2 regions of the Hydrogenophaga sp. OTU3427 genome follow, and region 1 is predicted to be linked to the other one. Evidence: riboswitches for the same ligand, from Rfam matches in the RefSeq annotation. Region 1 holds a riboswitch; the other holds the start of a gene.
What was found. Region 1 has a riboswitch for cyclic di-GMP ahead of AAHB17_RS01045 (Ig-like domain-containing protein). Riboswitches for the same ligand answer to the same signal wherever they lie in the genome.

Region 1 (4,321 bases):
CGCGGCGCAGGGCGGGCTGCACCGTCTGCAGGGCCTGTTGCCATTCGGACGACGGGTCTGGACGGGTCATGTTTCAGCGTGGTGCATGGAGCCTGTGCCTGTGCCTGTGGTGGGCCATGGTAGCAGGCGACCCGTGTGTTTCAAGTGGGACATCGGTGGCCGACCGGCCCTCGCGCACGCCGGTGGAAAAAAGGCCCATCCCACACCTGCTGCCAGGATGGGATGGGCCGAGTGGGTGGATCACACAGGCGGTATCAGGCGCTGAAGTTCACCGTTTCGGACTCGAAGTTCAGGGCGAAGGTGTTGTCGTACACGCCCACGGTGCCCAGCGGAATCGTGTCGCTGATCGAGTAGGCGGGGCCGACGTTGATGGCGCCGGAGTCAAACACCACGTCGTAGCCGCCGGTCATCTTCAGGACGTCGAACACGTAGCTGAAGTTGAAACCGAGGTCGGTGTCGTTGTTCAGGCTCGCATTGGGGTCCAGCGACAGTTCGAACTCGACCAGGTTGTCGTTGTCGACGTCGTAGCTCGACGCGTTGGTCAGCACGATGTCGCTGCCAAAGGTGAAGGCCGCGGTCGATCCGTCCTCGTAGGTGATGATGCCTGGCAGGCTGTTGGCGGTCAGCGTGAAACTCTGCAGGAAATTCATCGCCGCCGACAGGTCCAGATCGGCCAGTTCGATGCTGCCCCAGGCCACACCGATGTCGAAACCAATGTCGAAGGGGTTGGGGATGCCCAGTATGGTGAACACCAACTCATCCACGTCCAGGCCCAGATCCAGGAAGCTGTTGCTGGCGTCATCGCCGGTGATGGTGGTGGTGGCCACCCCGGTCAGCGCGCTGACATCCACGTCCGGCCATTCGAAGGTCAGGGAGAAGCCGGCGGGCAGATCGATCTCGATCACCAGGTCGTCGCTGTCGATGTCGATGATGTTCTCATTGGCATCCCACGGCCCAAAAGCGGTGTCGATGATGTTCCAGGTGCCCAACTCGCCAAAATCAAGCCCCGCCTTGAGGGTGGCGTAGAAATGGAAAATGAAATCCAGCACGTAGCTGCCTTCAGGTCCCTCGGTGTTGAAGAGCGCCCCCGGCAGGATGGACGCGCTGGAACTGATTTTCAGAACGTCCGTGGTCTTGTTGTACTGGGTGCCCACGTCGATGTCGTAGGGCAGTTCGGCATCGATGCTGCCGCCGTTGAAGTCGAGGTCGGACTCGAAGCCCGCTTTCAGCTCGCCTGTGGATGACCCGTAGGCAAAACTGCCGGCCGAGGCGCTCCAATCGGTGTCGACGCCAAAGAAGCGCTCATCGCTGAACGTGTACGCCTCACCGCTGTCCCAGATGCTCTGGTCGTTGGCCTCGAAGGTGGTGTCGAGCTCGTTGTTGTTGTACTCCTGCACGATGGCCACGCTGGTGGTCGCCGTCTGCTCGTCGCCGTTGGAGGTTTCCTTGGCCACGGCGGTGATGCCGAGGTTGAAGTTCACGTCCGTGTTGGCCGGCAGCGTGAGCTTGAAGTCTCGAACGAGTTGGTCGGGCTCGTCCACCGGGTTGTAGGTGGCGCTCTGGTCCAGCGTGACATCACCGGGGATGCCCGACAACACGATCCGGTCCATGAACTCCGAGCTGTCGGCGTCGGTCTGCGAGGTCGTCACCCGCACGATCACTTCGTTGACCGTGGCGCCGGCCAGGATTTCGTAGCTCAGGTTGGGCACGTCGGCCACCGCGGTGATGTTCACCGTGACCTCGGCGAAGTCGGTGCCGCCGTGGTTGTCCGTCACGCAGTAGGTGAAGGTGTCCTCGCCCGCGTAGTCTTCGTCGGGGGTGTACAGCACGGCGTCGCCCACCAGCAGGTCGGCGTCGTCGCCGTCCACGATGCTGACCGTGCCGTGCAACACGTCATGCACCTCGGTGATGATCAACGTATCGCCGTCGGCATCGGTGTCGTTGTCCAGCACCTGAAACACGGTGCCGGCCGGCACGGTGGAGGGATCGTCCAGGCCGTCCTGTCCGTCTTCAAAAATGTTGTAGCTGTCGTCCACCGCGTCGGGCGCGGCCGGCGCGACGGTCACCAGCTTGGAGGAGTCCGTCCGGTGGCCGCCGAGTTTGCCGATGCTGGTCATGCGGGCGCCAAACTCCACGTGGGCGATGTCGTCCAGTGTCAGGGTTTCGGTGGGGTGGCTCAGGACGAAGGTGGTGAGCTGGATGTCGTCCTTCTTGAGGCCGGAGTTGCCGAACTCCACGCCCACGTCGAAGGGCGCGGCGGCACCGGACATGGTGGCGCCATTGCCCAGGTCGATCACGTTGACGGTGTCGAAGTCCGTCACCTTGGGGCCGGTGGCGCCCAGGCCCGCCAGCAGGGTGCCGTCCTTGAAGTCAAAGAACAAGGCGCGCAGGTCGCCGATGGCGCCCGACGGCGCAGTCAGCACCTGGACCGTGAAGTGGATGTCGCCATCCACCTCCACGGCCGTGACCTGTACGGACGGGCCGCCCTTGGGATCGGGTATGTTGAAGGTGATACTTCGTGTGCATTCGTCAGCCATTTTTATCTCCAGAAAAGATCAATGGGCCGAGCACCGGCTGTTGTTGTTCAGTCAGGCCCCACCCTCCTTCAGGCGTCATGGCAACTCGGCCGTCTCCGCGTTTCCGGGAGACCCGTCGTTTTCCGGACCTGCCTCGCGGCAGGGGTAGCTTGGGCATTAACAGACGTTGGCCTCGGCGGGCGCGCGATGGCCAGCCGGTGTTTTAGGCCTGTCGTTTACAAAAGTAAACATTTCATTCGGGGGGCTTGCTTAAGCAGCCGCTTGAAAATGCTGTAAATGGGTGTTTGACGTATCAAGCGTGCGCAAGAGCGCGTTTGAACGAAAGTTGCTACCCAGATCCCGCCCAAGACCGCGAAGATAATTTTTGTAACACCCAACAGTGCCTGTCGGTCCGGGGGGTCTTCCGGTAGCGCCTGTCCATTCCCTGAGCGGCTTGCGCTACAGTGCCGGACGGCTTGTGGGCACCCGCCCCTGGGCAAGCCGCCGGAAGTGACCGACAACGTGAACGACAAGCCATCCTCCCCCGGGCACAGCCCCTGGCGCCTGTCCGTCGCCCCGATGATGGGCTGGACCGACCGGCATTGCCGCTACCTGCACCGCCAACTCACGCGCCACACCCTGCTCTACACCGAGATGTTGACCACGGGGGCGCTGATCCACGGCAACGCCGCCCAGCACCTGCGCTTCAACGAGGAAGAGCACCTGGTGGCGCTGCAGCTTGGCGGCAGCGAGCCGGCCGATCTGGCGCGCTGCGCCGTGCTGGGTGAACAGCGCGGCTACGACGAGATCAACCTCAACTGCGGTTGCCCGAGCGAACGTGTGCTGCGCGGCGCTTTTGGCGCCTGCCTGATGAACGAGGCTCCGCTGGTGGCCGACTGCGTGAAGGCCATGGTCGACGTGGTCGACATCCCGGTGACGGTCAAGCACCGCATCGGCATCGACAAGATCGAAAGCTACGACTTCGCCGCCGACTTCGTGGGCACGGTGGCCGAGGCCGGTTGCAAGGTCTTCATCGTGCATGCCCGCAACGCCTGGCTCAAGGGACTCTCGCCGAAAGAGAACCGCGAGATACCGCCGCTGCGCTACGACATCGTCTACCGCCTCAAGCGCGAGTTCCCGCACCTGACCTTCTCCATCAACGGCGGCATCAAGACCAACGCCGAAATCGCCGAACACCTGCGGCACGTGGACGGCGTGATGATCGGCCGCGAGGCCTACCACCACCCCTGGCTGATGGTGGACTGGGATGCCGAGTTCTACGGCGACACACCGCGCGAGCTGACCCGCGAGGCCGTGGAGGAGGCCATGGTGGCCTACATGGAGCGCGCCCACGGCGAGGACGGCGTTGGCTGGTACTCGGTGGCCAGCCACATGCTGGGCCTGCGCAACGGCCTCAAGGGCGCCCGGCGCTGGCGCCAGGTGTGGAGCGACCACCACCTGAAGCCGGAGCCGCCGCGCGCCGTGTGGCAGCGGGCGAACACCCGGCCCGACCACGAGACCCTGGCCGCCTGAGCGCGTGCGTCAGAGCCCGACCGGCCGCAGGTCCAGCTGCCCGCCACGCACCCCAGGGCACCAGAAGTAGGCGCCGGTGTCCGGTGTGGTGAAACGGAACAGGGCGTCGGTGATGCCGTCCTCGGCTCCCGACATGCGGCGCAACTGGGCCTCGAAGGCGTCGAAACTGTGGCCGAAGGCCACGAACACCAGGCCGCCCTCGTTGCCCTCGACCCAGGGCATGGAGCGGCGCAGCACAAAGGCCTCGGGCTCGAAGTTTTCCTGTGCCGTGC
Region 2 (4,321 bases), on a different contig from region 1:
GCCACGTAGGGGCTGTCGGAGAGTTCGATGCCGATGTGGGCGATGGGCGAGCCCAGCGGGCCCATGCTGAAGGGCACCACGTACATGGTGCGGCCCTTCATGCAGCCCTCAAACAGCGGCTGCAGCGTGGCGCGCATCTCGGCCGGGGCCTTCCAGTTGTTGGTCGGGCCGGCGTCTTCCTGCTTTTCAGAGCAGATGAAGGTGCGGTCTTCCACGCGGGCGACGTCGGACGGGTCGGAGCAGGCCAGGAAAGAGTTGGCGCGTTTGGCCGGGTTCAGGCGTTTCAGGGTGCCGCTGGCGACCATCTGCTCGCACAGGGCGTTGTATTCGGTCTCGCTGCCGTCACACCAGTGGATGCGCGCGGGCTGGCACAGCGCGGCCATGTCGGCCACCCAGGCGATCAGGCGGGCGTTCTTGACGTAGGCGGGCGCCTGGAGGTTCAGGCCCAGCATTGCGGGAGAGTTCATGAGGTCAGCTCCAAAGAAAAAAGCGGAATCTTGAAAGACGTCGCTTCAAACCATGGAGGGAGCGCCTGCGCATGACCGCAGGTTGAGACGTCTTTCAGTATCCCCTTCTCTGCAAAGGGACTGCGTCTCGGTCGGCGCCCGGAGGGCTGCGTGCTGGGTGCAGGTGCAGCGCGAAACTCCAAAACCTGTGGCCGGTAAGCCAGGGTTTTGGGCCGCGTGTCGGCCAAGGATGGGTATTTTATGAAAGCGGCGTGGCAGTTACCACCTGGTTACATGCAAAACCTGCATGACTTTATGTCATTTGGGTTGCCTGGGCGGTGCCGTGTTGCGGCAGCGCCGCCCGGGGCTGGCCGCGGGTGGGTGCGGCCTTGAGTGCCACTGGCGCGGGCGGCGCCTTGCGCTCCTGCGCCTGTTTCATGTCCCGGCGCAGGGCCACCGCGTCGGGCGCCGCGCTTGGTCCGTGGTCGATGCGGAACACCGCCACCGTCTCCGTCGTGTTCTGCGCCAGCCCCTGCAAGGACTGCGCCGACGCCGCGATCTCCTCCACCAGCGCCGCGTTCTGCTGCGTGATCGTGTCCAGCTGCGCCACCGCCGCGTTGATCTGCGAAATGCCCGACAGCTGCTCCGTGGCCGCGTTGCTGATCTCGTCGACCAGCTGGTTCACCCGCCGCACCCCTTCCACCGCCTCGGCCATGGTCTTGCGCGCCGCCTCGGTCTTGGTCTGCCCTGTTTCCACCTTGCCGGCCGAATCCTCGATCAGCGTCTTGACCTCCTTGGCCGCCGTGGACGTGCGCTGCGCCAGCGTGCGCACCTCGCTGGCCACCACCGCGAACCCGCGGCCCTGCTCGCCGGCCCGCGCTGCCTCCACCGCCGCGTTCAGCGCCAGGATGTTGGTCTGGAAGGCGATGCTGTCGATCACCTGGGTGATCTCGCTGATGCGCTGCGACGATTCCTGGATCGCCCGCATGGTGCTGCCCACCTCGTTGACCGCTTCGCTCCCCCGTTCGGCGATGCCACGCGCCTGCGCCGACAGCTCGCTGGCCTGGCGTGCGGACGCCGCCGACTGCCGCACCGTGCCGGTGATTTCCTCCATTGACGCCGCTGTCTGCTCCAGGTTGCTGGCCTGGGCCTCGGTGCGCTGGCTCAGATCGAGGTTGCCCTGCGCGATCTCGGAGGTGCCGATCACCATCTCGCCGCTTTGCTGGCGCGCGTCGCGCACGATGGAGCGCAGGTTCACGTTGAGTTGCCCCAGGGCCACCTGCAGGTCGCCCAGCTGATCGCTGCGGGTGTGCGCCACGGACTGGGTCAGATCGCCCGCGGCCATGCGGTTGGCCCCGGTGATCAGCCCGTCCAGCGGTCCCGTGATCAGCCCCCGCAGGTACCACCAGAAGCCCAGCAGCGCCAGCAGCTTGACCACCATGCCGATGCCGTTGGTCAGGGGCTCGGTGGGGGGCAGCACGACGTTGATGAACTGCGAGACGATGACCATGGCGATCAGCACCAGCAGCAGCTTGGCCGACAGGCTCAGGCGCAGCATCTCGCCGATGCGCCCGCCCAGCGTCTTCCTGACCAGGCGCCCGGCCTTCAGGGTGTGCACCGCCTGGCCGGCATCCTTTTCCGCACGCATGGTGGCGTACAGTTGCTCGGCGGCGTTGATCTGCTCGCGCGTGGCCTCGGTGCGCACCGACATGTAGCCCACCGGCAGGCCGTTCTCCAGCAGCGGCGTGGCGTTGGCCATGACCCAGTAGTGGTCGCCGTTCTTGCGCCGGTTTTTCACCGGCGCCGACCAGGGCCTTCCGCTGGCGATGGTCTGCCACATGTCCCGGTAGGCTTCCTCGGGCATGTCGGGGTGGCGCACGATGTTGTGGGGCTGGCCCAGCAGCTCCTCCTTGTCGTAGCCGCTGACCTCGATGAACATCGGGTTGCAGTACAGGATGCGCCCCTTGGTGTCCGTGGTGGATACCAGGGTCTGGCCCTTGGGAAAGGGGTATTCCTGGCCACTGACCGGCAAATTGATGCGCATGAAAGACTCCAGCGGTGAGCCTTGTCACAAACAGCCGACCCGGGATGTGCGCATGCTCCGGCGGCGTGAAACCGGCTCCTTTGACGAGAACCAGGCAACCCGGCCGCCCGCCCCGCCCAGTCAGACGGGGTGTGGACCCGAAGCTTTGCGACCACGGCTTTCACCGTGTATGCCAACTGCGAACAAGTCTGTCTTGCAGAACAAGGTTACCGCGGGGAAACAATTACCGCAAGGAACTTGCAATTTTTATCGTTTCATGCGCACCACAAGCCGGCCGCGTGCAACGGTGCCAGGGGCCGACCGCTGTCAGACGCCAGCTGTTTGACACATCCAATTTGATTGGCCCAAGGTATGAGGAAAGCCCGTCATCCGGTGTACCCCAGTGCGATCACCGCCTGTTGGCCGTGGTGCGCGCTGGCTGGCGGGTGAACCACGACAAGGCGGTTCGTCTCAAGAAGGAAAGGGCGGCCAGCCCGTCCACGTGTCGATCACGCCCACGACACGGGCGATTCCATGGTGTGCTGCGCCCACGCACAGCCCCGGCGCGCCGTTGCCCGGTGGGGGGCCGGACGTTGCGATCGCCTTCAAGCTGTCGCCCTCACAGCCCAGGCGCAGCCTCACTTGCTGGCCGAGGTCACCGCAGGCATGCCGGTGGGGCAAGAACCGGTGACGCTGGACAAAACCGCGCCCTCGACCGCGATCTGACCCACAAACACAGCGGCCGGGCACCCGAAGGTGGCCGGCCGCTGCGTGGGGGTGCCCCGGGGCGGTGTTCAGGCCATGAAGACGGCGATGAAGGCCAGCAGGAAAATCAGCACGGCGCCGGCCACGGGCAGCACCACCGGCATCAGCGGGGTGATGGCTTCGATCACGTCTTGGGGCTGGTTGTGCGAATCGTGAGGTGCGGGGTTCGACATGGCGTGCTTCCTGAGGGTTCGGGGGTTTGGCCGGGATTTTAGCGTGTCAGAGCACCGCGGCGTCGAAGCCGGCCGCCTGCAGGTGCTGCAGCACCTGGGCCACATGCTCGCGCCCGCGCGTTTGGAGCACCAGTTCGATCTCCACGCTCTGGGCCGCCAGCAGGGTGAAGGCGCGCTGGTGGTGCACCTCGTCGATGTTGGCGCCGGCCTCGGCCACCAGGGCGGCGATGCGCGCCAGGTTGCCCGGCACGTCGCGCGCGCTGACCTTGACGCGCACCAGCCGGCCGGCGCGCACCATGCCACGTTCGATGATGGAGGCCAGCAGCAGCGGGTCGATGTTGCCGCCGCACAGCACCAGCCCCACCTTCTTGCCGGCAAAACGCTGCGGGTGCTTGATCAGCGCCGCCAGGCCGGCGGCACCGGCGCCCTCGACCAGGGTCTTCTCGATCTCCAGCAGCATCACGATGGCCTGTTCGATGTCGCCTTCGTCCACCAGCAGCCAGTCGTCCACCCGCTGGTGCGCGATGGCCTGGTTGCGCTCACCCGGGCTGCCCACGGCGATGCCCTCGGCGATGGTGGTGGTGCCCTGAGGCAGGTGGGCGCCGGTCATGGCGTTGTACATGGCTGGGAAACGCTGGGTCTGCACGCCGACCACCTCGATGCCGGGTTTGAGCGCCTTGGCCGCGGTGGCGATGCCCCCGATCAGGCCGCCGCCGCCGACGGCGATCACCAGGGTGTCGAGGTCGGGCTGGGCGCGCATCATCTCCAGGCCCACCGTGCCCTGGCCGGCAATGATGGCGTCGTCGTCGTAGGGGTGGACAAACACCAGGCCCTCGCGCTCGGCCAACGCAAAGGCGTGGGCACGGGCCTCATCCAGCGAGTCGCCGTGCAGCAGCACCTCGGCGCCAAAGCCC

Region 2: another riboswitch for cyclic di-GMP. It lies ahead of AAHB17_RS21520 (methyl-accepting chemotaxis protein); the one in region 1 lies ahead of AAHB17_RS01045 (Ig-like domain-containing protein).

The regions. Positions count from the first base shown of each region.
Region 1 covers NZ_JASATI010000001.1:221,375-225,695, forward strand. The annotation lists gene AAHB17_RS01040 (type I secretion system permease/ATPase) at 1-70, opposite strand, end outside; gene AAHB17_RS01045 (Ig-like domain-containing protein) at 255-2,537, opposite strand; cyclic di-GMP riboswitch class I at 2,614-2,696, opposite strand; gene dusA (tRNA dihydrouridine(20/20a) synthase DusA) at 3,039-4,049, shown strand; gene AAHB17_RS01055 (Dyp-type peroxidase) at 4,059-4,321, opposite strand, start outside.
Region 2 covers NZ_JASATI010000054.1:10,527-14,847, reverse strand. The annotation lists gene AAHB17_RS21525 (phosphoenolpyruvate carboxykinase (GTP)) at 1-467, opposite strand, end outside; gene AAHB17_RS21520 (methyl-accepting chemotaxis protein) at 760-2,490, opposite strand; cyclic di-GMP riboswitch class I at 2,581-2,674, opposite strand; gene AAHB17_RS21515 (hypothetical protein) at 3,264-3,407, opposite strand; gene AAHB17_RS21510 (threonine ammonia-lyase) at 3,454-4,321, opposite strand, start outside.